DNA from 3 places in the Streptomyces sp. NPDC050548 genome. Region 2 is predicted to be linked to each of the others. Evidence: riboswitches for the same ligand, from Rfam matches in the RefSeq annotation. Region 2 holds a riboswitch; each other region holds the start of a gene.
What was found. Region 2 has a riboswitch for S-adenosylmethionine ahead of ACIBJH_RS06215 (amino acid ABC transporter permease). Riboswitches for the same ligand answer to the same signal wherever they lie in the genome.

Region 1 (10,242 bases), on a different contig from region 2:
ACTGGAAGGAGATGGCGAGCCATCTCAACCTTCCGTTCTCCGCGACCAACACCACGATCCTGGTGCTCTCCTCCCTCACCTGCCAGCTCGGCGTCTTCGCCGCCGAGCGCGGGGACGTGAAGAAGCTCAGGGGCTGGTTCATCATCACGTTCGTGATGGGTGCGATCTTCATCGGCGGTCAGATCTTCGAGTACACGGAGCTGGTGAAGAAGGACGGCCTGTCGCTGTCCTCCGACCCGTACGGCTCGGTGTTCTACCTGACCACCGGCTTCCACGGCATGCACGTGACGGGCGGCCTCATCGCCTTCCTGTTCGTTCTCGGCCGCACCTACGCGGCGAAGAGGTTCACCCATGAACAGGCGACCGCGGCCATCGTCGTGTCCTACTACTGGCACTTCGTCGATGTCGTCTGGATCGGCCTCTTCGCCACGATCTACTTGATCAAGTAGTCGGGCCCGATCCCGCGCGCGGCCAAGAAGCGCACATTCCAGAAGCATCGACGCAGAAGATCCTGACACCGGGGTAATCCGTGAAAAAGCTCTCCACACGACGACGCCATCCGCTGGCGGCGGTCGTCGTACTACTCCTCGCGCTGGCGGCAGCCGGGGGGGCGTTCAGCCTGCTCGCGCCCGCGAGCAAGGCGCAGGCCGACGAGTCCGCTCAGTCCCTCTCCATCGACGAGGGCAAGAAGCTCTTCGCCGTCGGTTGCGCCAGCTGCCACGGCACCGGCGGTCAGGGCTCCTCCGACGGGCCGAGCCTGGTGGGTGTCGGCGCCGCGGCGGTCGACTTCCAGGTGGGCACCGGCCGTATGCCGGCCCAGCAGCCGGGCGCTCAGATCCCGGCCAAGAAGGTCATCTACTCCCAGGCCGAGATCGACCAGCTCGCGGCGTACATCGCCTCGCTGGGCGCCGGCCCGGTCATCCCGACGAAGAACGAGTACGGGCCGGAGGGGTCGGACATCGCCAAGGGCGGCGAGCTGTTCCGCACCAACTGCGCCCAGTGCCACAACTTCACGGGCAAGGGCGGCGCGCTGACGCACGGCAAGTTCGCGCCGAGCCTCGAAGGCGTTGCCCCGAAGCACATCTACGAGGCCATGCAGACCGGCCCGCAGAACATGCCTTCCTTCCCCGACACCACGCTGTCGTCGAAGAACAAGAAGGACATCATCGCGTACCTCAACGCGGTCAACGGCGACAACACCGAGAGCCCCGGCGGTCTTGAGCTGGGCGGTCTCGGTCCGGTCAGTGAGGGTCTCTTCGCCTGGATCTTCGGTCTGGGCGCGCTGATCGCGGTAGCCGTCTGGGTCGCCGCTCGGACCGCAAAGGCCAAGAAGTCATGAGTAGCCAAGACATTCCAGAAGAGAACCTGCCCGCTGAGCAGGACGCGCACGGCGCGGTGTCGGTCGCGGACGAGCAGAACCCGTTCGCCGACCCGGGACTGCCGCCGCACGAGCACCGTGTCCAGGACATCGACGAGCGGGCCGCCAAGCGGTCCGAGCGCGTCGTCGCCTTCCTGTTCACGCTGTCGATGCTCCTCACGGTCGGCTTCATCGCCTCGTACGTGGCGATCCCGGCCGACAAGTCGATCTTCGTCTTCCCGATCGGTCACATCAGCGCGCTCAACTTCGCGCTGGGCCTGACCCTCGGCGGAGCGCTCTTCACCATCGGCGCGGGCGCGGTCCACTGGGCCCGCACCCTGATGTCCGACGTGGAGATCGCCGACGAGCGGCACGCGATCGAGGCGCCCCCCGAGGTCAAGGCCAAGGTTCTGGCCGACTTCAAGCAGGGTGCCAAGGAGTCGGCGCTCGGCCGTCGCAAGCTGATTCGCAACACGATGTTCGGCGCGCTGGCCCTGTTCCCGCTCTCCGGTGTCATGCTGCTGCGCGACCTGGGCCCGCTGCCGGGGACGAAGCTCCGCCACACCATCTGGTCCAAGGGCAAGCTGCTCGTCAACATGAACACGAACCTGCCGCTGCGTCCCTCGGACGTGGCCGTCGGCTCGCTCACCTTCGCCAAGCCCGAGGGCCTGGAGGAGACCGACGAGGAGTTCCAGACCGAGATCGCCAAGGCGGCGCTGATGATCGTCCGGCTGCAGCCGGAGAACATCAAGGACAAGCGCGAGCTGGAGTGGGCGCACGAGGGCATCGTGGCCTTCTCGAAGATCTGCACCCACGTGGGCTGCCCGATCTCCCTGTACGAGCAGCAGACGCACCACGTGCTGTGCCCGTGCCACCAGTCCACCTTCGACCTCTCCGACGGTGCCCGAGTGATCTTCGGCCCGGCCGGTCACGCCCTGCCGCAGCTGCGCATCGGCGTGAGCGACGAGGGTTACCTCGAAGCGCTCGGCGACTTCGAGGAGCCCGTCGGTCCTGCATTCTGGGAGCGCGGATGAGCACCAACGAGACCAACGAGCGGCGCGACAAAGCACCGGCCGGCGAGAAGATCGCCGACTGGGCGGACGGACGCCTCGGGATCTACTCCCTGGCCAAGTCCAACATGCGCAAGATCTTCCCCGACCACTGGTCGTTCATGCTGGGCGAGGTCTGCCTCTACAGCTTCATCATCATCATCCTCACGGGTGTGTATCTGACGCTGTTCTTCCACCCGTCGATGAACGAGGTGACGTACCACGGCAGCTATGTCCCGCTCCAGGGGCAGCTGATGTCGGAGGCGTTCAACTCGACGATGCACATCTCCTTCGATGTGCGCGGCGGTCTGCTGATCCGGCAGATCCACCACTGGGCGGCGCTGATCTTCCTGGCCGCCATGTTCGTGCACATGATGCGCGTGTTCTTCACGGGTGCGTTCCGCAAGCCGCGTGAGGTCAACTGGCTGTTCGGCTTCCTGCTGTTCGTCCTGGGCATGTTCACCGGCTTCACCGGTTACTCGCTCCCGGACGACCTGCTCTCCGGCACCGGTGTCCGCTTCATGGAGGGCGCGGTCCTGTCCGTGCCGATCGTCGGCACGTACCTGTCGTTCTTCCTCTTCGGCGGAGAGTTCCCGGGCGGCGACTTCGTCGCGCGGTTCTACTCGATCCACATCCTGCTGCTGCCGGGCATCATGCTCGGTCTGGTGGTCGGCCACCTGATCCTGGTCTTCTACCACAAGCACACGCAGTTCGCGGGTCCCGGAAAGACGAACAACAACGTCGTGGGCATGCCGCTGCTGCCGGTCTACATGGCCAAGGCCGGAGGCTTCTTCTTCCTGGTCTTCGGTGTCATCGCGGCCATCGCGGCGATCGCCTCGATCAACCCGATCTGGGCCATGGGCCCGTACCGCCCGGACATGGTGTCCACGGGCGCCCAGCCCGACTGGTACATGGGCTTCTCCGAGGGCCTGATCCGCTTCATGCCCGGCTGGGAGATCAACTTCTGGGGTCACACGCTCGTCCTGGGCGTGTTCATCCCGCTGATCATCTTCCCGCTGGTCCTGGTCGCGATCGCGGTCTACCCGTTCATCGAGTCCTGGGTCACCGGCGACAAGAGCGAGCACCACATCCTGGACCGCCCGCGCAACGTCCCGACCCGTACGGCCTTCGGTGCCGCGTGGATCTCGTGGTACTTCGTCCTGCTCGTCGGTGGCGGCAACGACATCTGGGCCACGCACTTCCACCTGTCGATCAACTCGATCACCTGGTTCGTGCGTGTCGCCTTCTTCGTGGTGCCGGTGCTCGTCTTCATCGCCACCAAGCGGATCTGCCTCGGCCTCCAGCGCCGCGACAAGGACAAGGTGCTGCACGGCCGCGAGTCGGGCATCATCAAGCGCCTGCCGCACGGTGAGTTCGTCGAGATCCACGAGCCGCTCAGCCAGGACGCGCTGCACACGCTCACCGCGCACGAGCAGTACGTGCCGGCCGCGATCGGCGCGACGGTCGACGAGAACGGTGTCGAGCGCAAGGTCAAGGGCACCGAGAAGCTGCGCGCCAAGCTGAGCGAGGCGTACTACGGCGAGGAGTCCCAGATCGCCAAGCCCACCGTCGAGGAGTACAAGGAGATCACGAGCGGCCACGGCCACCACTGATCGCTGAGGCGTCGCCACGCCACAGTCGAAGGGCCCCGTCCGAACACCGGACGGGGCCCTTCGCCGTGTCCTGAGCTGGATAGGGTGGGGACGCATATTTGAACCATGTTTCTACGACACTCAGGAGCGGCCGTATGAGCGCTGTGACCCCCGCTGGAGGCGACACCGCGGCGGCCCGTTCCTGGCCCGACGTACTGAGCGCGCTGCTGGCCGGACAGGACCTGAGCACCGCCGACACGGCGTGGGCGATGGACCGCATCATGAGCGGTGAGGCCGCGGACGCGCAGATCGCGGGCTTCCTGGTGGCGCTGCGGGCCAAGGGCGAGACGGTCGAGGAGATCACCGGTCTCGTCGAGACGATGTACGCCCACGCGAAGCCGCTGGACATTCCGGGTCCTGCCGTCGACATCGTCGGTACGGGCGGCGACCGGGCCAAGACGGTCAACATCTCGACGATGTCCGCGATCGTGATCGCCGGTACGGGGGCGAAGGTCGTCAAGCACGGCAACCGGGCCGCGTCCTCGGCGAGCGGTTCCTCAGACGTGCTGGAGAAGCTCGGCATCAATCTGAACCTGCCGACCGAGCAGGTGGCGCGGGTGGCGGCGGAGGCCGGGATCACCTTCTGTTTCGCGGCCAAGTTCCACCCGTCGATGCGGTTCGTCGGCGCGGTCCGGGGGGCGCTGGGGATTCCGACCGCGTTCAACCTCCTCGGCCCGCTCACCAACCCGGCGAAGGTCACCTCGTCGGCGGTCGGCTGCTTCGACACCCGTATGGCCGGGCTCATCGCGGGCGTGCTCGCCGAGCGCGGCTCCTCCGCGCTGGTGTTCCGCGGTGACGACGGTCTGGACGAGCTGACGACCACGGCGACCTCCCGGGTGTGGATCGTCCGCGACGGCAAGGTCACCGAGGAGTCCTTCGATCCCCGGGACGTCGGCCTCGAACTCGTCCCCGTGGAGGCCCTGCGCGGCGCCGACCCCGACTACAACGCGGGCGTCGCCCGCCGCCTCCTGGACGGCGAGCCGGGCCCGGTGCGGGACGCCGTACTCCTGAACTCGGCGGCTGCCCTGGTGGCGCTGGAGCGGGGGGACGGGCCGTTGGCGGACCGGATCAGGGCCGGGATGGAGAAGGCGGCGGAGTCGATCGACTCGGGTGCCGCCAAGCGGACCCTGGAGCGCTGGGCGGCCGCCACCAACGCGTAGCCGTCCGTACGGCGGTCGTCGTCCCGCGATCCGGACACGGGTTGCGGGACGACGATCACTTCACGTACGTTTTCCGACCAGGTCATGAGTGACAGTCATGAGGCCCCGGCCGACTGTCCGGCAACCCTCCGTCCGTGGCGGGGTGCCCCGGGTGAAGACCAGGCCGTAGGCAGCGAGGTCTGCGGCAAGCGCGGGCCCCTCGAAAGACACCAGGGGTCCTGGTCATCGAGGGAGCCCTCTGTGAGCAAGCGAATGCGATAGGGCGTCGAGCCCCGCCTCCGCACATCCCCTTTCACCCCCTCCGTGCTTGAGCCATGTCCCGCTCGCACGGCGGAACCGCCTTGCCTCTCACAGGAGTTCGCCATGTCTGTCTCCACCACGGCCACCGCTACGACGCTTTGCAGTGACATTTCGGGGGCGCTGCCCGTTCTCGGCCGGGATGTCACCGTCCCGCTCGTCACGGGCGGCGAGGTCACCTACGCGGCGCTCGACTACGCGGCCAGCGCCCCCGCCCTCCAGCGCGTCTGGGACGACGTGGCGGCCTACGCCCCGTACTACGGCAGCGTCCACCGAGGCGCCGGCTACCTCTCGCAGCTGTCGACGGACCTCTTCGAGAACGCGCGGAAGACGGTCGAGGAGTTCCTGGACTGCCGCCCCGACGACCAGCTGATCTTCACCCGCTCCACCACGGACTCCCTGAACCTCCTCGCCGCGGCCCTCCCCGCCGACTGCCAGGTCTTCGTCTTCGAGACCGAGCACCACGCGTCCCTGCTGCCCTGGAAGGACGCCCGGGTCACCTACCTCAACGCCCCGCGCACTCCGGCCCAGGCCGTCGAGACCCTGCAGCAGGCCCTCGCCGCCCGTGACCCCTACAGCCCGGCCCTGGTCTGCGTCACCGGCGCCTCGAACGTCACCGGCGAGCTGTGGCCGGTACGGGAGTTGGCCGCCGCGGCTCACGCCCACGGCGCCCGGATCGTTCTAGACGCCGCCCAACTCGCCCCGCACCACCCGGTGTCCGTCCAGGACCTCGACGTCGACTGGATCGCCTTCTCCGGCCACAAGCTGTACGCCCCCTTCGGCTCCGGAGTCCTCGCCGGCCGCGCCGACTGGCTCCAGGCCGCCGACCCCTACCTCGCGGGCGGCGGCGCCAGCCGCAAGGTAACTCGGCGTGAGGACGGGGGAGTTGACGTGGAGTGGCACGACAGCGCCGCCCGCCACGAGGCCGGCTCCCCGAACGTCATCGGCGCCTACTCCATCGCGTCGGCCTGCAAGGCGCTGACGGAGGCGGGCTTCGACGCGCTGGTGGCCCGCGAGCAGCACCTGATCGCCGAGGTCCGCGCGGGCCTGGCGGCGATCCCCCAGGTCAAGGTCCTGTCCCTCTTCGGCGACGACGCCCCGCGCGTGGGCGTGATCTCCTTCGTCGTCGAAGGCTGGAACAGCTCCCACTTCGCAGCCGCCCTCTCCGCCGAGTACGGCATCGGCGTCCGCGACGGCCTCTTCTGCGCCCACCCCCTGGTCCGCACCCTGCTCGGCAGCGACCCGGGGACCCAGGGCGAGTGCGGCTCCCCCGAGGCGGCCCCCGGCGAGAAGTCCCTCAACGCCATCCGCGTCAGCTTCGGCGCGGGCACCCCGGACGAGCACGTCGAGCGTTTCGTGACGGCAGTACGGGAACTGGTGACCGACGGCGCGAAGTGGAACTACCGTACGCAGGACGGCCGTTGCGTGCCGGCGGTGTGACCGTCCAGGGGTGGGGATTCTACTTGGGGCGAGCGGAGCGGCGGCGGCCGTACGGTGTGCAGGTCCGTCGCTGGGCGGACGTGACGCAGACACAGGACGGTGCGTCCCGACGGTTCCGGGTGACGGGCCTCGGGAGCAGCCCACCCAGGGGCGCGGGGAACTGCGCGACCAGCCACAACGCACGGTCAGTCGCAAACGATCCGCGCCCCCCACCCCACTAGGCGCCCAACCTCAAGAATCCAGCCCAATGGCGAACGCAGCCTCAAGATCGTGCTGGGAGTACGTCCGGAACGCCACGTGCGTGTCCGTGCCCTCGACGCCCGGGATCTTGCTGATCCGGCCGGGGATGACCTCCGCCAGGTCCTCGTGCTGTCGCACCCGCACCATCGCGATCAAGTCGTACGTACCGGTGACGGAGAAGACCTCGCTCACGGATTCGAGCGCGGCGATCGACTCGGCGATCTCCGGAATCCGGTCCACGCTGGTCTTGATGAGGACGATCGCGGTGATCACGGCTGGTTCTCTCCCTCGGGGACCGTTGCTGGGGCGGCCCTCACTCTAGTCGCCCGCCCGTCGCCCGCCACCGCCCTTCCAAGGCCGCCCTTCGGGCCCTTCTTTTTCCTGAATCTGACCCACGCGTAACCGAACCCCAGCGTGAAGCCCACCAGGTGGGCGAGGTACGCCACCCCGGGCCCCTGTGCGGCCTGGCCCGCCGCGAGCCACTGCAGCGCCGCCCAGAACGGGAGTACGACCCACGCCGGGAAGCGCAGCGGCAGGAAGAAGAGGAAGGGGAGGAGGCTCGTCACGCGGGCCCGGGGGAAGAGGTAGAGAAACGCCCCGAGGACCGCCGAGATCGCCCCGGACGCGCCGACCAGCGACTGCGCGGAGTCGGCGTTGGCCAGCGCGTAGCCCAGCAGTGCCAGATAACCGCAGGCCAGGTAGAAGAGGGTGAACTCGACTCGGCCAAGACGTTCCTCGGTCATCGCTCCGAAGACGTAGAGGAAGAGCATGTTGCCGAGGAGATGGATCCAGCTGCCGTGAATGAAAAGGGCGGTGACCGGGGTCAGCGCCTCTCGCCCCGGGCTCGCGAACAGGTCGGCCGGTACCACTCCCCAGCGGTGGAAGTACGCCCGCTGGGCGGCGAGCAGCGCGTCCCCGGTGCCGTAGGAGGGGACGAAGCCCGAGGCCGGGCCGAGGACGAAGATCAGACAGCACAGGGCGATCAGGGCGTATGTCATCGGTGCCGAGGTGTTCCGGAGGGCTCTGACGGCCGCTGTCGCCCAGGTGCTGATCATGGATACAGAGCATGACGTAACGGGACGCACCGGGGCAGGGTGCCTCGCCGCTGTGGACGACCGAGCGGCGAGTACCCGCCAGGCCGTAGGGTTACGAGCCACACTCGCCGGGCAAACCGGCGATCACGGAAACTGGAACAAGAAGGAAGCGGACAGCCACGATGACGGTACCCCTGCCGACCGCCTCGACGCGGTGGCGCTGCACCCTCTGCGGCAACCTCACGCGCTTCGACGTGACGCGTTCGTCGAAGGTCGTGGAGTACCTCCACCTGGACCTGGCGGGTGAGCCGAAGGTGGAGGAGCGCGAGGTGGTCAGTGAGACCATCGAGTCGGTGCGCTGCCGCTGGTGCAACGCCGTGGATCAGGTGGAACTCGTGGACAGGCCGGGCGCCGGCTCCTGAGAGGGAGCGGCCCCGCACACGTATTGGGGTGTGAGGGATGGTGGAGAACTCAGGCGGGGGGCCGGGCGACGGCGCCGCCGAGGTGCTCGACCGTCCGCTGCCCGACGGCGTGCGGAGGAGAGTCGTACAGATCGTGTCGGACGGGTTCGGCGGTCTCACCGTCGCCGAACTGCCCGCGCAGCTACGACAGTACGCCCGCTTCGCCCCCAACCGGCGCGCCAAGTTCGCCGGCAACGCGATGGCCGCCGCGCTGGAGACCGATCCGCTGTTCCGGCAGCGTATCGGGGAGAAGCTGAGAGAGACCCAGCCGGAGCTGACCGGCGCCCTCGACTCCGGCTCGCCGCCCCCGGCCGCGGATCCGCTCGACGTGGCGGCCGCGGCCTATGTGCTGCGCCCCACCGGCTGGGTCAAGCTGGTGACCGCCGCCGGCGAGGAGGCGCTGCGCGCCGACGCCGAGCGCGCCGACGAGGAGAGCCGGGCCGAACTGGAGCGGCTGCGCGAGGAGTTGGCGCAGGCGCGGGACGCGACCCGGACCGAGACCGAGCGGTTGCGCACCGAGCTGGACGCGGCGAAGAAGGAAACGGAATCGCTGCACCGCAAGCTGCGGTCCGCGCACAGCGACATCAAGCGCGGTGAGGCCGCCCTGCGCAAACTGCGCGCCGAGACGGACACCGCGCGCGCCGAGGGCCAGGCGCAGCTGTCCGCGGCCGAGAGCGAGGGCCGGCGGCTCAAGGCCCGGCTCGCCGAGGCGGAGGCGGCCCTGGAGGCCACCCGCAAGGCGGCCCGGGAGGGGCGCAGCGTCGAGGACATGCGGGTACGGCTGCTGCTCGACACCGTACTGGAGGCGACCCAGGGGCTGCGCCGCGAACTGGCGCTGCCGCCCGTCTCCGTACGGCCCGCCGAGACCGTCGACGCGGTCGAACCGGGACGAATGACCCCGAAAGACATCGCGGCGCGGGCGCTGTCCGAGAACGACCCCGCGATCCTGGACCAGTTGCTCGCGCTGCCGCAGGCCCATCTGGTCGTCGACGGCTACAACGTCACCAAGACCGGCTATCCCCAAATGCCCCTGGAGAAACAGCGGTTGAGGCTGCTGGGGCAGCTCTCCCAGCTGGCCGCGCAGACCGGCGCCGAGGTCACCTGTGTCTTCGACGGGGCCGAGCTGGCCGCGCCGGTGCTGCTCGCGCCGCCGCGCGGAGTACGGGTGCTGTTCTCCAAACCGGGCGTCACCGCCGACGAGTTGATCCGCCAGCTGGTGCGCGCGGAGCCGCCGGGGAGGCCGGTCATCGTCGCCTCGACCGACCGTGAGGTGGCCGACGGCATCGCGAAGGCGGGCGCGCGGCCCGTCGCTTCTGCGGTACTCCTCAAGCGACTGTCGTGAAGGTCAACGTACAGGTTTAATGCCGGAATTGACCGATCGGTCACGCAACGTAGCGTCAATCGGCCATCACTGCATGTTGGTTATGTGCAAAGAATGCTTTGAGTGACGGCATTTTTTCGTGTGAGGATTTGAACTGATCACAGGATCATCACTAGGGTCGTGCCTCGAACCTCCGAACGGGTGATCACTCAATAGAAGGAGCTCGACTCC
Region 2 (10,242 bases):
GGTGCCCGCGCCCACGGCGACGGTCTTGCCGGCGAGGTTCTCGTAATTGCCGTCGAAGTTCCAGGAGTTGTCGGCCTTCACCGCGAAGCCGAGGTTGTCCTCGCGGTAGGACGCGAACTCGTACTTCGCCTTGCGCTCCTCGGTGTCGGTGACGTTGGAGAAGGCGACATCGACCTTTCCGCTGTCGAGGCCGATGAAGAGGCTCTCCCAAGTGGAGTTCTTCAGCTCGGGCTTGAGGCCGAGGACGGCGGCGACCAGGCGGGCGATGTCGGTCTCGGAACCGGTGAGGGTCTTCTGGTCCGAGCCCACGTAGCCGAGCGGCGGGGAGCCGGCGGGCAGGAAGCCGACGCCGATCTCCAGCTTGCCGCTCTTCGCTATGGACTTGGGCAACTCGGCGCTGATCGACTTCACTTCGGCGACCTTGAGCTTCGCCTCCTTGGCCGCACCGAGGGAGAAGGCGCCCACGGTGACCGTGCCGGAGGCGGCACCGCCGGACGTGGTGGCCGCGTCACTGTCGCCGCCGCAGGCCGCGAGACCACCGGCGAGGGAAGCGAGGACGGTTCCCGCGGTGAGTCCGCGAGTGATTCTGCTGCGCAGGCTGAGAGTAGACATGGCTGTTCCTAGGCTCGGTGTCGAGGGTGAAGGTGAGGAAGGGGTTCAGAGGACCTTGCTGAGGAAGTCCCTGGTCCGTTCGTGCTGTGGCCTGTCGAGGACCTCGTGGGGCGGGCCCTGTTCGACGATCTTTCCGCCGTCGATGAAGACGACCCGGTCGGCGACCTCGCGGGCGAAGCCGATCTCGTGGGTGACGATGACGAGGGTGGTGCCGCTGGTCGCCAAGTCCTTGATGACGGAGAGGACTTCGCCGACGAGTTCGGGGTCGAGGGCGGAGGTCGGCTCGTCGAAGAGAATGACGCCGGGGCGGAGGGCCAGTGCCCGTGCGATGGCGACGCGCTGCTGCTGGCCGCCGGAGAGCTGCCTCGGGTAGGCGCCGCTCTTCTCGGCGAGACCTACGCGGCCCAGCAACTCCCTTGCCAGTTCCAGGGCTTCGGGCTTGCCGAGCCTGCCGGTGGCGACCGGGGCGGCGGCCACGTTGTCGAGGACGGTCAGGTGCGGGAAGAGGTTGAAGTTCTGGAAGACGAACCCGATCCGGCTGCGCTGCGCGAGGATGGCACGCTCGCTCAACTCCTTGAGCCGTCCGCCCTGTTGCTTCACCCCGATGAGTTCGCCGTTGACGCTGACGTAACCGATCTCGGGCTTCTCCAGGTGGTTGATGACCCGCAGCAGCGTGGACTTGCCGGAACCGGACGGGCCGAGGATCACGGTGACCTCGCCGGGCCGCACGGTGAGGTCGACGCCGTCCAGCACGCGGTGGGCGCCGTACCACTTGTGGACGTCGTGCACCTCTACGGCGGCGGGTGTGATGTCCGCCAGGGGTTCGACGGTGTTCGTGGTCATACGGCGGTCTCCCTGCGGATGCGGGCCCGCAGATCGGTGACACCGGTGCGGAGTTTCTGGATCGGGGTGGGCGGCAGGTTGCGGGTGGCGCCCCGGGCGTAGTGCCGCTCGACGTAGAACTGGATGACGGACACCACGCTGGTCAGGATCAGGTACCAGACGGTGACGACCAGGAGCAGCGGCACGATGTCGCCTGGGTAGGTGGAGCCCATCGTCTGCGCGGAGCCGAACAGGTCGAGCAGCGAGACGTAGAAGACCAGCGAGGTGCTCTTGATCAGGCCGATCAGCTGGTTGACGTAGTTCGGGGTGATGGAGCGCAGCGCCTGCGGGAAGACGATTCTGCGGAACTGGTAGCCCTTGGGGAGGCCGAGGGCGGAGGCCGCCTCGTGCTGGCCCTGGTCGACGGAGAGGATGCCGCCGCGGACCACTTCGGCCGCGTACGCCGCCTCGTTGAGGCTGAGTCCGACGACGGCGACGACCATGTCGGTGGCGAGCTTCGACTCGTCGACGGAGAAGAAGGCGGGTCCGAAGGGGACGCCGATGCTGAGCGTCTGGTAGAGGGCGCTGAAGTTGTAGAGGAAGATCAGCACCACGATGAGCGGGATCGAGCGCAGCGCCCACACATAGATCCAGCTCACCGCGCGCAGCACCGGGCTCTTGGAGAGTCGGGCCAGGGCGAGCAGGATGCCGCCGAGGAGACCCAACACCGCGCTGAGCGCGGCGACTTCGAGGGTGATGACGAGTCCGTCGAGGATCGTCGGGCGCAGGAACCAGTAGCCGAAGCGGTCCCACTGGTAGAAGGAGTTGGTGACCAGCCCGTGGACGAACTGGGCGGCCACCACCAGCACGACCAGGGTGACGATCCACCGGCCGGGCCGGCGCAGCGGCTGAACTCGCTGTGCGGTGAGGGGTTTTGACGGGGCGTCTGCTGCGGGGGCGTCGGCCAGGGACACAGTGGTGCCTGGGGGTTCACTCATGGTGGGCTCCGGCGGGTTCACAGACCCCGGTCCGTGGCGGTGGACGCGCGACGGCGGACGGCACGCGCGGGTGCGCGGGACCGGGGGCGGGGAAGGGGCAGGCACACCGGCGGGATCGGGTGTGCGTCAGAGGTGCGTGGGCCGACTGGTCGTCAGGCCCGACAGCGGGCGCGGCCCGGTGCGGTACACAGTGCGCTGCTGACCCGGAGCAGATCGACAGCGCGGTCGGCGACGAACAGGTTGGCGTACGACCGTACGCAGCCCTGCGGACGGCATGTGGCCGTCCTGAGAGCTGCGTACATGGCGTCACCTGTCACTGTTCCGGCCCCGCGGGGCCTCGCGCTTACCGAAACGTCATCCGGTCCGGTCGTCACCTGGGGCACCCCACCGCGTGCGAGGGTTGCCGGTCAGCAAGCCAGGGCTTGTCGCTGACACTCATGACCGTTCTGGCCGCAAGTTAAGACAATTGCCCGAACGAATGTCAACGGCCGTCCACCAACTGGACGGTGGGCACGCCGCTCAACTGCGGCAAGCTCCCGTTTCGTCCGCCGCATGGGCCGCCCAGTCCAGGATCTGGACAGCGGCACCGGCGGCCTCCAAGCCCTGGCAGCGGGCGTGGTGGCGGCGGGCGATGCCGTCGAGGTCCAGATGGGTGCCGAAGGCGGGGTGGGCGGCCAGCCGGCGGGCGTAGGCCCACAGGTGGGGGTGGTCGGCGACGCTCTGCACGGCGGCGGCGTCCAGGTGGTAGCGGTGCACGGTGTCGAGCTGCACCAGGGTCACCCACAACTCGACATCGGCTGCGGTGAGTTCGTCGCGGATCATGTGCTCGCGGCCGTCCAGCCAGCGGTCGAGCGAGCCCAGTGTCTCCAGCAGCAGGCCGAGGGCTTCGTCGCGCTCGGCCTGTTCGCCACCGGCCGCTCCGGCGCGCTGTGCCGCGTCCTCGATGCCCTGTGCGCAGAGCCGCTCGACGGCCTCGATCTCCGACTCGGCGCCGCACGGGTAGAGCCGGGGTCCGCCCGCACCGAAGTGCCGGGCGAGGTCGCGGGTGATGTCGGGGGCGTGGGTGCTGACGATGCGGCCGGACCAGTCGTCGCTGAGCACGGGCGCTGCGGCCGGTCCGGAGTAGCGGTGGGCGCTCGCCTCGTAGAGCAGGCGCAGTTCGGAGTGTCCACCACTCGGACAGTCGGGTACGGCGGAGAGGAACACGGCCGGACAGCTCTCGTGGAGGCCGAGGAGGCTGTGGGTGACGGCGATGCGCAGGCCGTCGGCGCAGGCGGTGGACAGATGGAGGCGGTAGCGGCGCGGCACGGCGTAGTGCCCGCTGCGCGCGTCGCTCCCGATCCGGCCCCTGAACAGGGGGGCGGAGCGGGGTGAGGGGACGGCGGCGAGAGACGTGACGGACATGGGACTCCCCGGGTACGGGCGCGTGGACGTACGCGCGGCGGAAGCGTCGTCGAACGGTGGACGGGGCTCAGCGCAGTGGGCTCATGGCGCTGCACACCCGCAGCAGATCGATGTGACGGCGGGAGGTCAGAAGGGGCGAACGGTCCACTCGGCTGGTGGTGACCGGCTCAAGGCGCCCCATGTTTCCCTACCTGTTCACTAGGATTCCCTACTGGAGTGTCGATCCACCGTCGCCCGGGGTCAAGAGGGCGTCCACGGGTCGGGCACAGGTCCCGACCCGTGGACAGGCCGGGCCGCTACTTCGCGTACATCAGGGTCCCGAAGCCGAGCTGGTCGTAGCCACCGCTGTCGGTGCCGTAGTCACCTCCCCCGCCCTCGGGTGCGACGAGGTTGTAGTACATGGCCGAGATGTACTTGTCGTCGAGGCCGATCCGCCGGTTGTAGTGGAAGTGGAGCATCGCCCACACCGGCCGGATCTGGCCGCGCGAGGAGGCGGAGATCACCGTCTGGGACGACTGGGCGCAGCTCTGCCCGGTGCCCCAGGTGTAGGTGGTGAAGGGCACGTCGCTGCCGCTGTTGTACTTCGCGACGTACTGGGCGGCCTTCATGAAACGGCGACTGTCGTACGAGTACAGGTCGTCGCCCTGGTTCCAGGCCATCTCACAGATGGCGCCCATCTGCCCCATGCCCATGACGGTGTGGCCCTGGTCGCGGCCGGACTCCTGCCACTGGCCGAGCGCGTAGCCGTCCGAGTCGGTGTACAGATACGGCACGGCGTGCGCGATCGAGCCGTTGCCCGCACCCGACTTGAAGTAGGTGACGGCCTGGTCGTACTTGGCGCTGTCCCCGTTGAGGATCCCGATGGCCAGGATGGACGCCATGTTGCAGAGGTCCCAGTTGGCCCAGTAGTTGGTGATGCAGGCGTCGTTGTGGTTGGTGAGGAAACTGTTGTTGAGCGGGTAGAAGACGTTCGCCAGCATCTGCTGGGCGGCGGCCAGATTGAACCCGCTGTAGTCCCGCATGAGTTCGCAGGCGTTGGCGAACTGCCAGCCGTAGAGGCCGGCCGCGAGAAACCGGTCGGCGTTGCCGGTGACCGAAGTCAGCGTGGTCGACCAGGCGTTGAGGATGTTCGCGGCGCACACGGCGTTCGCCTCGGTGCCGCCGACCTTCCAGCGCAGGGCGTTCTGGTAGGCGGCGGCGATGTCGTTGTAGAGCAGGCTGTAGTTCTGGCCGTCGCCGCCCCGGATGATCGTCGCGGTCGCCCGGTTCGTCCAGGTCGACTGTGAATGGGAGTTGGCGATCAGCTTGTTCCAGCCGGACAGCCAGGGGTCGGTTCCCGCCGCGACCCTGACCTTGGCCCGGTTGATGTCTCCGGCGTTGTGCAGCATGCCGGGGTGGGTGAAGGTGGCCGGGGCCGCGTGCGCGGTCGTGGCCACCGTGGCGCCGCCGAGAGCGGCGGCTGCGGTGAGCCCGCCCGCGGTCTTCAACAGACCGCGGCGGCTCAACTCTGTTCTGCGGAGGTGCTCGTGGGGGGAAGTGCGGCTCATTGCGGTGCATCTCCAATCCGTGGAGGATCAGGTGGGCGCGATGCTCACCTCGTCGAACTCCGTGGTGCAGCGGACCGGTTGGCTGCGTGAGCAGACCACCAGGCCGACGTGATAGGGGGCGTCACCGAAGCCGGGGATCTCTCCGTCGGCGAGGGGGGTCCAGGTGACACCGTCATCGGTGGACAGGGCTGCGCTGAAGGCGGTCCCGGCGCGCTTCAGCCGCAGCAGGGCGGGGAGGGTGACGGCGACACCGCCGGTGAAGGCGGAGGCACCGGCCACGGTCTTGCGGAGCATGAGCTGCGCGGTCGTCCCACCGCCGACGATCACGCCCGCCGCCTGGTCGAACGGTGACAGCGACTTGGCCATGAGCAGCCCCACCCGGTCGGCCGTGGTACCGGTCCGGGAGACGAGCCGGGCGACGACCTCGCAGTCACCACTGACCGGCCGCCGCACGAACTGCCCTGTCATTCCCTGGCCGTTGGCGTTCAGATCGACGCCCGCGCCGCGCACGGTGAAGGTCCCGCCGTCGTACGACGTGCTGCCCGGCGTGGTGATCGCCACCACGCCCAGCGTCCCGAAGTCACGGTCGTCGAGCACGGTGTCGCCGAGGTCGCCGTACGTCCACGGCGCGGGCGGCGCGGTGCCGACCGTGAGGGCGAGGGTGCCGGTGGCGGTTCCTGAGGCGTTGGCGGCGGTGGTCGCGACCGTGAACTCCCCTGTCTCCGTGGGGATTCCGGAGATGAGCCCGGTACGCCGGTCGATGCGCAGACCGGCGGGCAGGCCGTCCGCGGCGAACCGCACAGGCTCGTGCGAGGCCCGCAGCAGATGACGGAAGTCGGCTCCCTCGTTCGTGAACACGGCGTTCGCGGAGGTGAGTTGGGGCGTGGAGGGGCTCGGCATCACAGCCCGCACCGGCACCGAACGCGGCCCGCGCCCACCGGCGTTGGTCTTCGCGACCGTGTAGTGGTACGTCGTGCCGGGCGCCCCCGTCGCGTCGACGTACCGGATGCGGGTGCCGAAGCCGACCGGACCGACGCGGGTGGCGAGGGTCTTGTACGGCCCGGTGGCTCGGATGGCACGGAGGACCGTGTACTCGGCGGAGAGGTCCGAATCGCTCCAGTCCAACTCGACGGCGTCGGCACCGGTTTCGGCCCTCAGGTCGGTGGCGGTGCGGGCCGGGCGAGGCACACACCAGACCGTGCCGCTCGTGGAGGTCACGCTGACGTTGTCGAAGGCACCGGTGCCGGTCTCGGCGTAGTCCTGGTCGACGCCGAGGCAGGAGGTGAGGGCGAGTCCCGCGTAGGCGGTGCGCCCCAACTCGACCTCGGTGGAGCCTACTTCGGTCCAGTGGACGCCGTCCGGCGAGATGGCTCCGGTGCAGCGGGCGCCCTTCCGGGTCACCTGCACCCAGTAGGGCTTCCGCAGCCGGTAGCCGTCGCCCGCGCCCTCGACGTACGGCGCCTCCAGCGGGGTCGCCGACTCGGGCAGCGTGCCGAGGTTGGAGATCGGGAAGGCGGCGGATGTCGTGATCGCCTGCTGCTGCGAGGGCGGTACGGGCGTGCTGCCGGTCGCGGAGATGTCGGCGCCGTTAGCGGGCCGGGTGGAGAACACCCCGCTCCAGGTGTGCAGCGGCAGCCCCTGGATCAGCATCGAGGCGTGCGGAGCGTCGACGTCGAGAGAATCGCGGACGGTGACGCCGATCTTGGAGTACTGCGAGCTGAGCGGCCACACGATGCGCGCGGTGACCGTGCCGTCGCCGCGCAGCGGGAGGTGGACGAGACGGTAGGTGTCGGCGGTGCCGCTCGCCTCCAGGACGAAGCGCTCACCGTCGAGGACGGCGGAGCCGGGGATCTTCACGTCCCCGATGTCCTGGGTCGACCAGGGCCTCGGGAGACCGGCGGAGGCGGCAGCCCATGCCGAACTGCCGCTCGCTCCGAGGGTGTTGGTGGCGGTGACTGTGTAGTAGTACGTCCGTCCGGCGTGCACGTTGCGGTCGGTATACGTCGGCTGTCCGACCCCGGACGCGATCTTCTCGTACTGGCCGTCGACGTCGTTCGCCCGCAGGACCGTGTAGGAGTCGGCCCAGGTCGATGGCAGCCAACTCACCTGCACGGAAAGGTCGTTGCCGACGGCCGTGACACCGGCCGGTGGTGTCGGCACGGTCGGCGCGGATGCCGTGGCGCCGGCGTAGGCGAAGGTGCCCCAGCTGGGCAGGTCGTCGTTGCTGCCCTCGACGAACCGAGTGCCACCGGTGCCACGGAAGACGGCGTTCTTCGTGTACGGGGTGTCGAGGCCGCACACACCCGCGTAGTGCGCGTACGCCATCTCGTAGATCGGCGGCAGGGTGCCGCGCGAGGTGGCCGAGACGGTCAACTTGATGTATTTGCCGGTGCGGTCGAGGTCGGGGACGAAGGGGACGTCGCCGCCGAGGTTGTAGCGGGCGGCGTACTCGACGTTGGCGAGGATGCGGTTGTCGTCGAAGCCCCAGAGGTCGACGCCCTGGTTCCAGGCGACTTGGGCGGCATCCGCGAGCAGGCCGACCGCGAGTTGTTCGTGGCCCTGGTCCCGGCCGCTCTCCTGGCCCTGGCCGGCGGCGGTGACGATGCGGTGGAGGACGCTGCCGTTGCCCGCGCCGGCCGCGGCGAAGCGCAGCGCGTCGTAGAAGAGGGTGGGTTGTTCGGTGAACACGCCTATGGCCAGCAGGGATTGAAGGGACGTCAGGTCCCAGTTGCCGTTGGCGTAAAGGGTGTAGCCGGAGAGCGCCGGGTACCAGACGCGGAGGAAGGAGTCCTCGCAGCGGGCGATGTCGGCGGCGCTCCAGCCGTCGTAGCCGGTGTGGCGGAGGAGTTCGGCGGCGTTGACGAACTTGAAGGCCTGGAGGCCGGCGCCGAGGGGGCCGTCGGCTCCGGTGATGGCGGTGAGCGAGGCGGACCAGGCGTTGAGGATGTCGCGGGCTTTGTCGGCGTGCGCGGTGTCGCCGGTGACGGACCAGATGAGGGCGTTCTGATAGGCGGCGGCCGAGTCGGCGACGGCCTGGTTCTGGTAGTTGGCGGGACCGCGACCCCAGGTGGTGATCTGCCCGGTGTTCTGGACGGCGTACGACGCGGAGGAGCGGGCGTGGGCCGCGAGCGCCAAGTAGCCGTCGTAGACAGGGGATTGCTTGGCGGCCACCGCCGCTTTCATCCGGGCGATGTCGTCGGCGGTGTGCAGCAGACCGGGGTGGGAGAAGGTCACCTCGGTGTCGTCCGGGGCCGCCACCGCCCGCCCGGGCACGAGCAGTCCACTCGCGCCCGAGGCCAGCAGGAGGGCGGCGGTGCCGCCGAGGAATCCCCGGCGGCTGAGCGGGCCCGATGTATTCAACTGCGGCTCAGCAGGAGCGCCCTGAAGGGGCGCGGGGAACTGCGCGACCAGCCCCCACGGCGCCGCAGCCGACCAACGACCCCTCCTAGGTGCAGGGTTCGTCATGACGCGGCAGCCGCCTCTGCCTCAGCAGTCGTAAGGAACTTCAAGTTGGTAACGTGCTCGTTGTAGAACCACTGGATCTCGTCAGTCGTGTAGAACCAGCTCGGCTTCTTCATCGAGTCGGCGACGACCAGCCCGTTGATCACCAGGTTCTCGAACGTGACGTTGTTGATGGCGTGTTCGGCGTCGTAGCCGAGGAAGAGCGACGGGTTGGCGTGGGTGCCCGTGTAGCTGAGGTTCTTGACGTAGACGCCGTCGATGCCGCGGCCGACCGAGGTGTTGTACTTCGTGTTGTACATGACCTTCATGTAGATGACCTGGCCCCAGCGGAAGTCCTCGATCCGGACGTCCTCGATGCGGACGTTCTTGATGAGGTTGGAGTCGCCGGGGTTGAGGGCGATGCAGCCCTGGTAGTTCATCTGGGGTTCGCGGTGGTCGAGGATGTCGATGTTCTTGATGACGAGGTTCTCGATCGTCTCGGGCGTGTCCGTGTTGCCGTGCGTGCCGACGTTGATCGGGTGGGCGACATCGGCCCACAGGGTGCAGTTCTTGACGGTGATGTCGCGGGTGTCGCCGTAGTAGTTCCAGCGGTGGCAGTAGATGGCGATGCAGTCGTCGGAGTTGCGCATGAAGCAGCCGTCGAAGGTGATCCGGGTCGAGGAGAAGACGTCGAAGCCGTCGCCGTTGCCCTTCGAACTGAACGCGCGCGCCTTCTTGATGTGGACGTTGTCGCTCTCGCCGAACGTGCCCGCGTAGCCGGCCGGGTTGAGGATGATGACGTTCTCGACGCGGATGTTCTTGCTGCCCTCGCAGAGGATGGCGCCGCCGGGGTTGTTGTAGAGCACTCCGTGGCCGATGAGTTTGGACCGTTCCACGTCCTTGAAGTAGACCTGTGCGGTCAGGACGGCGCCGCCCGCGAGGTAGACGGTCTTGCCGCTGGGGACGGTGAGGACGTTGCCGGTGACGGTGTGGACGCCGGGGCCGAAGTAGATGACGTCCGGGTCGTCGGCGGACGGGACGTGGTGCTCGACGCGGTTGGTGATCAGGTGCAGGGCGTCGAAGATCTCGTCGTTGATCTGGACGACGACGTCCTTGGGTTCGTCGAGGGTGAACCGCAGGGTGTCGCCGAGGAGTTCGGGCTTGATGCCCAGCGCGTCCGGTCTCACCCGGGCCTTGGTGGTGCCGCCCTTGAGGTACGTCACCTCGATCTCGACCGAGCCGTTGAAGTCGAAGTACGCCATCGACGAGTTGTAGACCTTGCCCGACCCGGTGGTGGCGTTGATCTCCTCGAACTGCGGCCGGTAGATGTCGAGGGTCTGCCACGCGCCGTCGGGGGCGGTACGGACCCGCACCTGGAAGCTGGTGTTGGTCGGCATGGTGGCGGGACGCGGGTAAGT
Region 3 (10,242 bases), on a different contig from region 2:
GCCGAGTCCGTCCTCTACGCCGGCGACGACCTCGGCGACCTCCCCGCCTTCGCCGCCGTGGAAAAACTCCGCTCCGACGGCCTCCCCGGCCTCCTCGTGTGCAGCGGCAACGACGAGGTGACAGAACTGCGGGAGAGGGCGGACCTGGTGGTGGACGGGGCGGCGGGGGTTGTAGGCCTGCTGTCGGCTCTCGCCGCTCAACTGGGCTGATTGTGTGGGGGTGTTGACGGGCGCGCTGGGTCGGTTCGTCGCGTCGGTCCGGGTGCCCCCGGCTGGCTTTCTCGGCGTTCCGGCGCCCCCGTCGGTGGCCATCAACGGGGGTAATCAGGTGGGGTGTTGGTGGTGCCGGTTCAGGTTTTCGCGTCGGTCCGGGTGCCCCCGGTCGGCGGTCCGGTGTTCGGCGCCTCCCGCCCGTGGTCATCAACTGGGCTGATCAGGGCGGGTGTTGGCGGAGGAGGTCAGCAGGGGTCCGGTCCTGCGCCCGGCGCGGGCAGCGGCGAGTCGGGCCCGCCGCAACGGCGTGGCGGGCGTCGTCCGCCGGGACCGTGGCCCTGCCGTTGACGCGGGCCCGTGAACTCGGCTGATCGTGCGCGGGTGTTGGCGGGTGCTGGGCCGGATTGTCGGGCCGGGCCCGGGCGTCACCGGTCGGCGGTCCCGGCGGTACGCCACCCGCCCGTCGTCATCAACTGGGTTGATCGGGGCGGGTGTTGGCGGAGGAGGCCGGGTGGGGTGTCAGGTCCTGCGCCCGGCGCGGGCAGCGGCGAGTCGGGCCCGCTGCAACGGCGTGGCGGGCGTCGTCCGCCGGGACCGTGGCCCTGCCGTTGACGCGGGCCCGTGAACTCGGCTGATCGTGCGCGGGTGTTGGCGGGCGCCGGGTCAGGTCGTCGCGGCTGCCCGGGCGCCCGTCGGCCGGTCTCCCCGGCGCTCTAACGCCCGCGCCCGACGATCAACTCGCCTGGTCCCGCAGCGCGTTCAGCTGTTCCAGGAACCACTGGGCCGGGGGGAGTGCCGTGGCCGCGACGGCCAGCCTCTTTGTTCGTTCGGCGCGTTCCTCGGCCGGCATGGTCAGGGCCTCGTGGAGGGCGTCGGCCGTGCCGATCACGTCGTACGGGTTGACGGCGATCGCGTCCTTGCCCAGTTCCTGGAACGCGCCCGCCTCGCGGGACAGGACCAGCGCGCAGCCCTCGTCGGAGACGACCGGGACCTCCTTGGCGACGAGGTTCATGCCGTCGCGGATGGGGTTGACGAGGGCCACGTCGGCGAGGCGGTACGCGGCGAGGGAGCGGGCGAAGTCGTCCTTGACGTGGAGGACGACCGGGGTCCAGCCGGGCGTCTGGTAAAGGGAGTTGATCTCGTCGGCGACCCGTTGCACCTCGGCCGTGTAGTTCCGGTACACGGCGAGGTCCTGCCGGGACGGGTAGGCGAAGGCCACGTGCACGACCCGCTCCCGCCACTCGGGGTGGTCGTCGAGGAGTTGGCGGTAGGCCAGCAGTCCGCGCACGATGTTCTTGGAGAGTTCGGTGCGGTCGACGCGGACGATGGTCCGGCGGCCCTCGCCGATCTCCTCGCGCAGCGCGGCCATCCGCTCCTCGACGTCCGCCTGGTGCGAGCGCGCGTGCAGGAACTCGGCGTCGGCGCCGAGCCCGTGCACACCGATGAGCGTCCGGCGGGTGATCCGCTCCTGGTGGGTGGGCCCGTCCTTCCCCAGGTGCTCGATGGCCCGCGGGGCGCCCGACGGCCACGTGGAGAGCCAGCGATCGGTGTCGACCCCGCCCGCGCAGTTCTGGAACGCCGTCGCCCAGCGCCAGGTCAGGAACCCCACCCGGTCCGCCCCGAGCATGCCCTCCATCAGCCGCGCCTGGATGTCGTCGGGCAGCATCCGGAAGTAGTCCTGCGGCGCCCACGGCGTGTGCGAGAAGTGTCCGATCCGCAGGTCCGGCCGCAACTCCCTCAGCATCCCCGGGACCAGACACAGGTGGTAGTCCTGCACCAGTACCGCCGCGCCCTCGGCCGCCTCCTGGGCCAGCGCCTCGGCGAACGCCCGGTTGTATGTCTCGTACGACTCCCACTGGCGCCGGAACTCCGCGTCGAAGACCGGCTCCAGCGGGGTCTGGTACAGCATGTGGTGGACGAACCAGAGCACGGAGTTGGCGATGCCGTTGTACGCGTCGGCGTGCACGTCGGCCGGAATGGCGAGCATCCGCACACCGTCCTCGCCGACGCCCCGCCGTACCGCCTCCCGGTCACCCTCCGACAGCGCCGAGCACACCCACAGCGCCCCCGCGTCCGGCCCGATCGCCGAAAGACCCGACACCAGCCCGCCGCCCCCGCGCCGGGCGTGCAGCGAACCGTCGTCGCCCACCTCGTACGAGACCGGGCCGCGATTGGACGCGACGAGCACCTGAGCTGCACCGGGAGAGGGCGTGGAAGCCGTGGAAGCCATACGGCACAACCTAGCCCGGCCCGGAAACACTCAAACGTACGGACGGCCCGCGGCGGACTGTCGGAGTCCGTATACGGCCCCCGGGCCCTGGCTGTCGTGCCGTCGGCTACGCCACCTTGCGCGACTGGTACTCGGTGATGTCCGCCATCGGCGGCCGTTCCTCCGTGTCCACGGAGTACGTGCGCGGCTCGAAACCGTCCGGCCCCCGCTCGAACTGGGTCAGGGACGGCCGGATGAGATGCCCGCGGGCCAGCCTCAGCTGTGCCGTGCGGTAGATCTGCGCGGCCATCCGCCCCAGTGCCTGCCCGTCCTGGTGCCGGTGCTTGCGCACACCCACGTCGACCTGGGCGAGGGCGTCCAGGCCCACCAGGTGCAGCGCGTCGACGAGCATGCCCAACTCGACGCCGTACCCGACGGGGAACGGCAGCTGTTCGAGCAGCGAGCGCCGGGCCGCGTACTCGCCGCCCAACGGCTGGACGAATCCGGCCAGTTGAGGCCAGTGCATGTTCAGCAGCGGGCGGGCCATCATCTCGGTGACACGTCCGCCCTGGCCGGCCGCGCCGCCCAGCGGGCGGTCGTACATCGCCTTGACGAGGTCGACGCCGGGGTCGGTGAGCAGCGGGCCCACGATCCCGGTGACGAAGTCGGAGGAGAACTCCTTCAGGTCCGCGTCGATGAAGCAGACGATGTCGCCGCTGGTGACCAGCAGCGAGCGCCACAGCACCTCGCCCTTGCCGGGCACGGTGGGGATGCGGGGCAGGATGTCGTCGCGGTGCACGACCCGGGCGCCCGCCGCGGCGGCCACCTCGGAGGTGCGGTCGGTGGACCCGGAGTCGACGACGACGATCTCGTCGACGAGCGGGACCTGCTGCATGAGGTCGTGACGGATGATCGCGACGATCTCACCGACCGTCGCCTCCTCGTTGAGCGCGGGCAGCACGACGGAGACCGACTGGCCCGTGCGGTGCTTCGCGGCCAGGATCTTGTGGAGCGGCCGATCGGTCAGGGACCAGGAGCGGGTGCTCAGCCAGTGCTCGACTTCCTTCAGCACGTTGCGCGGCTCCTCTGCGTTCTCTCGGCGAGGACTGGTCACAGACAGTGAGTATGTGATCCATCTCGCGGTTCGGACGGCTCACTCAACTGTCCTGGCCTTCGGTTACAGTCTTGAACAACGCTGATGACCATCGCATGTCGGGGGCCGTCGGCGAGACAATTGCATACACAACTGAACACCGCTCATCCAGAGGGGCAGAGGGATACGGCCCGTTGAAGCCCCGGCAACCCTCCAGCCGGTCTTGCCGCATGGTGACCATGCGCCGAGGCTCCCGGCTCGGGAAGGTGCCAAATCCGTCTCACGGCGAAACGCGTCGTGAGGAAGATGAGGAAAGGGCCTCGCCTCCATGGCTGCGCAGACTGTTGCAAGCACCACGAACCCCGCGAAGACGGACACGAAGTCCGCAGACGCCGTTGATCTCGGCCCCGCCACCGCGCTCTCCTGCCGCGAGTGCGGCCACCGCGTCCCGCTCGGCCCGGTCTTCGCCTGCGAGGAGTGTTTCGGCCCGCTGGAGATCGCCTACGACTTCTCGGCCTACGACACCGAAGAGCTCCGCAAGCGGATCGAAGCGGGCCCCGCGAACATCTGGCGTTACGCGCCCCTCCTGCCCGTCCCCGCCGACGTGGCGACCAAGCCGAACATCAACCCCGGCTGGACCAAGCTCGTCCAGGCCGACAACCTCGCCCGCGAACTGGGCGTCGACGCGGGCAAGTTGTTCGTGAAGGACGACTCCGGCAATCCGACGCACTCCTTCAAGGACCGCGTCGTGGCACAGGCCATCGAGGCCGCCCGCGCCTTCGACTTCACCACCCTCTCCTGCTCCTCCACCGGCAACCTCGCCGGCGCCGTCGGTGCCGCCGCCGCCCGGGCCGGCTTCCGCTCCTGCGTGTTCATCCCGCACGACCTGGAGCAGGGCAAGGTCGTCATGGCCGCGGTCTACGGCGGCGAGCTGGTCGGCATCGAGGGCAACTACGACGACGTGAACCGCTTCTGCTCCGAGCTGATCGGCGACCCGGCCGGCGAGGGCTGGGGCTTCGTCAACGTCAACCTGCGGCCGTACTACGCGGAGGGCTCCAAGACCCTGGCGTACGAGATCTGCGAGCAGCTCGGCTGGCAGCTTCCCGACCAGCTGGTCGTGCCGATCGCCTCCGGCTCGCAGCTCACGAAGATCGACAAGGGCCTGCAGGAGCTGATCAAGCTCGGTCTCGTCGAGGACAAGCCGTACAAGATCTTCGGCGCCCAGGCGGAGGGCTGCTCGCCGGTGTCCGTCGCGTACAAGGCGGGGCACGACGTCGTACGGCCGCAGAAGCCGAACACCATCGCGAAGTCCCTCGCCATCGGGAACCCCGCGGACGGGCCCTACGTGCTGGACATCGCCCGGCGTACGGGCGGTGCCGTGGAGGACGTCACCGATGAGCAGTGTGTGGACGCGATCAAGCTGCTGGCGCGCACGGAGGGGATCTTCGCGGAGACCGCCGGTGGGGTGACCGTCGGGGTGGCGAAGAAGCTGATCGAGAACGGGCTGCTGGATCCGACGTTGACCACGGTGGTGCTGAACACCGGGGACGGTCTGAAGACGTTGGACGCGGTTGCCGGTACTGGGCTCACCGCGACGATCCGGCCGAGTCTTGAGTCGTTCAGGGAGGCTGGGCTCGCGTCCTAGCGTCGTTGTTCGTCTGCGGGCCGGTGGGGGCTGGTCGCGCAGTTCCCCGCGCCCCTAAAGGCCCCCACCTGACCGGAGGTTGAAAGTCATGAGCGTGACCGTTCGCATCCCCACCATCCTGCGCACCTACACCGGCGGCAAGGCAGAGGTCGCCGCCGAAGGCGCCACCCTCGCCGAGGTCATCAGTGACCTGGAGAAGAACCACACCGGGATCTCCGCCCGGGTCCTCGACGACCAGGGGAAGCTGCGTCGGTTCGTCAACGTGTACGTCAACGACGACGACGTGCGGTTCGAGCAGGGGCTGGAGACGGCGACTCCGGACGGGGCCGGCGTCTCGATCATCCCGGCCGTTGCCGGAGGCTGATCGTTACCCTGGGTAATGCCGATTACCGAGAGTTCATCGAATTGCCCCCTCCGCTGGAGAAGCGGAGGGGGCAATTCTCTATGGTTGAGCGGGGTACAGTTGGGGAACGCGCTCCACTCGGCATGCCGAACGCATATGAGTACCGGCTCCGCGTGCGATGAGAAGCAGCCAAAGTGTGCAGGTCTTTTGCGCCTTATGTGCCCTTTATCCGGCCCGACTTGCCCTGAAGTCGGACGAATTATCCGTAAATTCCCGACCGGTCCTGCCCGGAATTCTCGTCGGATTGACCTGTTGCAGACGGCAGTTGGACGGATACATTCGGCCGCGGTCGACGCGTTCCGGCGCACGCCCCCAATCCTGTGGGGGGTGAGGTCTGACCCGGATCCGCGAAGTGCGGATCCGTGCAAGGGCCAGTAATAGGGGAGTTAGGCATGGCTCAGGGCACCGTCAAATGGTTCAACGCGGAGAAGGGGTACGGCTTCATCGCGGTCGACGGTGGTGCGGATGTTTTCGTCCACTACAGCGCGATTCAGATGGACGGCTACCGCACCCTGGAAGAGGGTCAGCGGGTCGATTTCGAGATCTCGCAGGGTCAGAAGGGGCCGCAGGCGGACATGGTCCGGCTCGCGACCGGCTGAAGCACGCGCCGACGAACAGCAGCGACGTTCTTCGTTCTTCATCGAAGGGCTCGTACTCCTGGGGGGTCACCTCCTGGGGTACGGGCCCTTCGGCATGCCCGGGACCGGGGGCCGGAGCAGGGGCCGGAGCGGGTGTCAGAACCTGGGAGCCGCTTGCACTCGACCATGCCGAGTGCTAATCATTGGCGTTAGCACTCTGAAGGTGAGAGTGATAACGAAGGATCGGGTCGGTGAGGCCCGCAGGCCAGGTGGCGCAAGGAGCCACGGGGCAGGCGAGCCGTCCGTCGCGGGCGCCAGCGCGGTCCGGAGCAATCCACCCCAGTCCGGGAGGACCACTTCACATGGCCAAGATCATCGCGTTCGACGAGGAGGCGCGGCGAGGCCTTGAGCGCGGCATGAACCAGCTCGCCGACGCCGTCAAGGTCACCCTCGGCCCCAAGGGCCGCAACGTCGTCCTTGAGAAGAAGTGGGGCGCCCCCACGATCACCAACGATGGTGTCTCCATCGCCAAGGAGATCGAGCTGGAGGACCCGTACGAGAAGATCGGCGCCGAGCTGGTCAAGGAAGTCGCCAAGAAGACGGACGACGTCGCCGGTGACGGTACGACCACCGCGACCGTCCTCGCCCAGGCCCTCGTCAAGGAAGGCCTCCGCAACGTAGCCGCGGGCGCCAACCCGATGGCCCTCAAGCGCGGTATCGAGAAGGCCGTCGAGGCCGTCTCCGGTGCCCTCCTTGAGCAGGCCAAGGACGTCGAGACCAAGGAGCAGATCGCCTCCACGGCCTCCATCTCCGCCGCCGACACCCAGATCGGCGAGCTCATCGCCGAGGCGATGGACAAGGTCGGCAAGGAAGGCGTCATCACCGTCGAGGAGTCGCAGACCTTCGGTCTTGAGCTGGAGCTCACCGAGGGCATGCGCTTCGACAAGGGCTACATCTCGGCGTACTTCGCGACCGACATGGAGCGTATGGAGGCCGTCCTCGACGACCCGTACATCCTGATCGCCAACTCCAAGATCGCCAACGTCAAGGACCTGCTCCCGCTCCTGGAGAAGGTCATGCAGTCGGGCAAGCCGCTGCTGATCATCGCCGAGGACGTCGAGGGCGAGGCCCTGTCCACGCTGGTCGTCAACAAGATCCGCGGCACCTTCAAGTCCGTCGCCGTCAAGGCCCCGGGCTTCGGCGACCGCCGCAAGGCGATGCTGCAGGACATCGGCATCCTGACCGGCGGTGAGGTCATCTCCGAGGAGGTCGGCCTCAAGCTGGAGAACGCGACCGTGGACCTCCTCGGCCGCGCCCGCAAGGTCGTCATCACCAAGGACGAGACCACCATCGTCGACGGCTCCGGCTCCGCCGACCAGGTCGCCGGCCGGGTCAACCAGATCCGCGCCGAGATCGAGAACAGCGACTCGGACTACGACCGCGAGAAGCTCCAGGAGCGCCTGGCCAAGCTCGCGGGTGGCGTCGCCGTCATCAAGGCGGGCGCGGCCACCGAGGTCGAGCTCAAGGAGCGCAAGCACCGCATCGAGGACGCCGTTCGCAACGCGAAGGCGGCCGTCGAGGAGGGCATCGTCGCCGGTGGCGGCGTCGCGCTCATCCAGGCCGGTCACGTCTTCGAGAAGCTGGAGCTCGAAGGCGACGAGGCCACCGGTGCCGCGATCGTGAAGCTGGCCCTTGAGGCCCCGCTGAAGCAGATCGCCGTCAACGCCGGCCTTGAGGGCGGCGTCGTGGTGGAGAAGGTCCGCAACCTCACCCCGGGTCACGGCCTCAACGCCGCGACCGGCGAGTACGTGGACCTCATCGCCGAGGGCATCATCGACCCGGCGAAGGTCACGCGCTCCGCGCTGCAGAACGCGGCCTCCATCGCCGCGCTCTTCCTCACCACCGAGGCCGTCATCGCCGACAAGCCGGAGAAGGCGTCCGCGCCGGCCGGCGGCGGCATGCCGGGCGGTGACATGGACTTCTGATCGACCCCTTCCGGTTGATCAACGGTCTTACCGAGGGCGGTACTTCCTGCTTCTGGCGGGGGGTACCGCCCTCGGGCGTGTCCTGGCCGTGGGGATACACCAGCCCGTGGCCGCCCAAGAGTTCGCAGCCCGTACCTCGGGCCTTCTGGCCCCGGACTGTGATCCCGGCGGAGCCCGGCGTGTCCGGGATCACAGGCTGTCGCGTGAAGCGGGTGGAATGACGGACTTGGCTCGGAGGTTGTCGTTGACGCATGATCGATGCATACGCACATACCGTCCGGTACCCAGTGCCTTGTAGTTCCGAGGAGCCCCCACACGTGTCTACGTCCGCCCCCGCCTCCCGAGCGGCCGAAGTGCTCGCCCGTCCGATCGTCCTCAACGGCCTGACCGTCCCGAACCGGATCGTGATGGCGCCGATGACCCGGCAGTTCTCGCCGGGCGGCATTCCCGGTGAGGACGTGGTCGGGTACTACTCCCGCCGGGCCGCCGCGGGCGTCGGTCTGATCGTCACCGAGGGCACGTACGTCGGCCACGACTCCGCCGGGCAGAGCGACCGCGTCCCGCGCTTCCACGGCGCGGAGCAGCTCGCGGGCTGGGCGAAGGTCGCCGAGGGCGTGCACGCGGCGGGCGGCACGATCGTGCCGCAACTGTGGCACATCGGCATGGTCCGCGAGCAGGGCCAGCCGCCGTACGCGGACGCCCCCGCGGTCGGCCCGTCCGGGCTGCGCATCGGCAGCGACGACGTCACCGGTACGGCCATGACGCAGCGGGACCTGGACGACGTCATCGGCGCCTTCGCCGAGGCCGCCGCAGCCGCCGAGCGCATCGGCTTCGACGGCGTCGAGCTGCACGGCGCCCACGGCTACCTCATCGACCAGTTCCTGTACTCGGGCACCAACCGTCGTACGGACGCCTACGGCGGTGACCCGGTCGCCCGTACCAAGTTCGCGGCGGAGATCGTGGCGGCCGTACGGGAGACGGTCTCGCCGGAGTTCCCGATCATCTTCCGTTTCTCGCAGTGGAAGCAGGACGTCTACGGGGCGCGGCTCGCGGAGACCCCGGAGGAGCTGGAGGCGATCCTGACCCCGATCGCCGCGGCCGGTGTCGACGTCTTCCACGCGTCCACGCGCCGCTACTGGCTTCCCGAGTTCGAGGAGACCGGTTCCGACCTCAACCTCGCGGGCTGGACCAAGAAGCTCACCGGGAAGCAGACCATCACGGTCGGGTCGGTCGGCCTCGACGGGGACTTCCTCAAGGGGTTCCGCGGGGAGGGCGCGCCGGTCAAGGGCATCGACGATCTGCTCGACAGCCTGGAGCGGGACGAGTTCGACATGGTGGCGGTGGGGCGGGCGCTGCTTCAGGATCCGGAGTGGGCGGCGAAGGTGCTTGCGGGGCGGGTGGGCGAGTTGGCGCCGTACGACGCGGCGGCGCTGCGCTCGCTGAGCTGAGTTTCTCGCCCCCGCCGCCCCTGCCCGTCCCGTCCCTGGGGGCTGCCGCCCCCAGACCCCCGCTTCGGCCTGGACGGCCTCGTCCTCAAACGCCGGACGGGCTGATGGTGCGGGCCTGGGTTTGAAGGGTGCCGGACGGGCTGGGTGATGCCGGCCTGTGTTGGAAAGGTGCCGCTCAGCCTGCGATGCGCGCGAAGTACCCGAGGGCGAGTGAGTACGGCCCCAGCAGCAGGAGCATGGGGCGGAGGGCGCGGCCCTTCTGGTCGCCGCCGGCGGCGTAGGCGAGGGCGCTGGAGAAGCTGCCGCTCATGCCCGCGCTCGGGGTGAATCCGAATACGTCCCCCCAGCCCCCGATCGCGACCGAGGCGCCCGCGTGGCCGACGACGGCGAGGACGGCGCAGACCAGGTTGAGCCGGTCGTCCAACGGGCGCCAGACCGGGCCCCCTTTGCGCCCGTGCCCGGTGAACCGGGCGATGCCCGCGTACAGCAGCGCGGGCAGCCCGACGGCCACCAGCAGTACGGCCCACATGGCGCCGGTGTCCGGGTCTCTCGGGAACCCCACGATGTCTTCTCCGCCCTGCCGCTCCGGCTGTCGTTCTCCTCGTCCCCTCGTGCGCGAAGCTCCGTGGGCGTGCGTACGGTGATCGTATGACTTCCGCCGGCCGGGT

Region 1: linked by a shared signal. The riboswitch ahead of ACIBJH_RS13075 (aminotransferase class V-fold PLP-dependent enzyme) and the one ahead of ACIBJH_RS06215 (amino acid ABC transporter permease) in region 2 are both predicted to bind S-adenosylmethionine.
Region 3: linked by a shared signal. The riboswitch ahead of thrC (threonine synthase) and the one ahead of ACIBJH_RS06215 (amino acid ABC transporter permease) in region 2 are both predicted to bind S-adenosylmethionine.

What each region holds. Positions count from the first base shown of each region.
Region 1 is NZ_JBITGV010000003.1:623,066-633,307, forward strand. Features, by position in the region: gene ACIBJH_RS13050 (heme-copper oxidase subunit III) at 1-449, shown strand, start outside; gene ACIBJH_RS13055 (c-type cytochrome) at 530-1,339, shown strand; gene ACIBJH_RS13060 (Rieske 2Fe-2S domain-containing protein) at 1,336-2,391, shown strand; gene ACIBJH_RS13065 (cytochrome bc complex cytochrome b subunit) at 2,388-4,019, shown strand; gene trpD (anthranilate phosphoribosyltransferase) at 4,154-5,218, shown strand; SAM riboswitch class IV at 5,299-5,415, shown strand; gene ACIBJH_RS13075 (aminotransferase class V-fold PLP-dependent enzyme) at 5,582-6,955, shown strand; gene ACIBJH_RS13080 (Lrp/AsnC family transcriptional regulator) at 7,187-7,468, opposite strand; gene ACIBJH_RS13085 (rhomboid family intramembrane serine protease) at 7,465-8,250, opposite strand; gene ACIBJH_RS13090 (hypothetical protein) at 8,412-8,651, shown strand; gene ACIBJH_RS13095 (NYN domain-containing protein) at 8,689-10,032, shown strand.
Region 2 is NZ_JBITGV010000002.1:74,535-84,776, reverse strand. Features, by position in the region: gene ACIBJH_RS06225 (ABC transporter substrate-binding protein) at 1-612, opposite strand, end outside; gene ACIBJH_RS06220 (amino acid ABC transporter ATP-binding protein) at 658-1,455, opposite strand; gene ACIBJH_RS06215 (amino acid ABC transporter permease) at 1,452-2,432, opposite strand; SAM riboswitch class IV at 2,767-2,875, opposite strand; gene ACIBJH_RS06210 (glutathione S-transferase C-terminal domain-containing protein) at 2,952-3,836, opposite strand; gene ACIBJH_RS06205 (putative leader peptide) at 3,904-4,017, opposite strand; gene ACIBJH_RS06200 (alginate lyase family protein) at 4,133-5,383, opposite strand; gene ACIBJH_RS06195 (alginate lyase family protein) at 5,411-8,686, opposite strand; gene ACIBJH_RS06190 (glycosyl hydrolase family 28 protein) at 8,845-10,242, opposite strand, start outside.
Region 3 is NZ_JBITGV010000001.1:1,194,842-1,205,083, reverse strand. Features, by position in the region: gene otsB (trehalose-phosphatase) at 1-210, shown strand, start outside; gene ACIBJH_RS05700 (trehalose-6-phosphate synthase) at 947-2,443, opposite strand; gene ACIBJH_RS05695 (glucosyl-3-phosphoglycerate synthase) at 2,550-3,494, opposite strand; SAM riboswitch class I at 3,677-3,828, shown strand; gene thrC (threonine synthase) at 3,844-5,160, shown strand; gene ACIBJH_RS05685 (MoaD/ThiS family protein) at 5,249-5,524, shown strand; gene ACIBJH_RS05680 (cold-shock protein) at 5,956-6,162, shown strand; gene groL (chaperonin GroEL) at 6,504-8,126, shown strand; gene ACIBJH_RS05670 (NADH:flavin oxidoreductase) at 8,444-9,574, shown strand; gene ACIBJH_RS05665 (hypothetical protein) at 9,750-10,136, opposite strand; gene ACIBJH_RS05660 (GNAT family N-acetyltransferase) at 10,223-10,242, shown strand, end outside.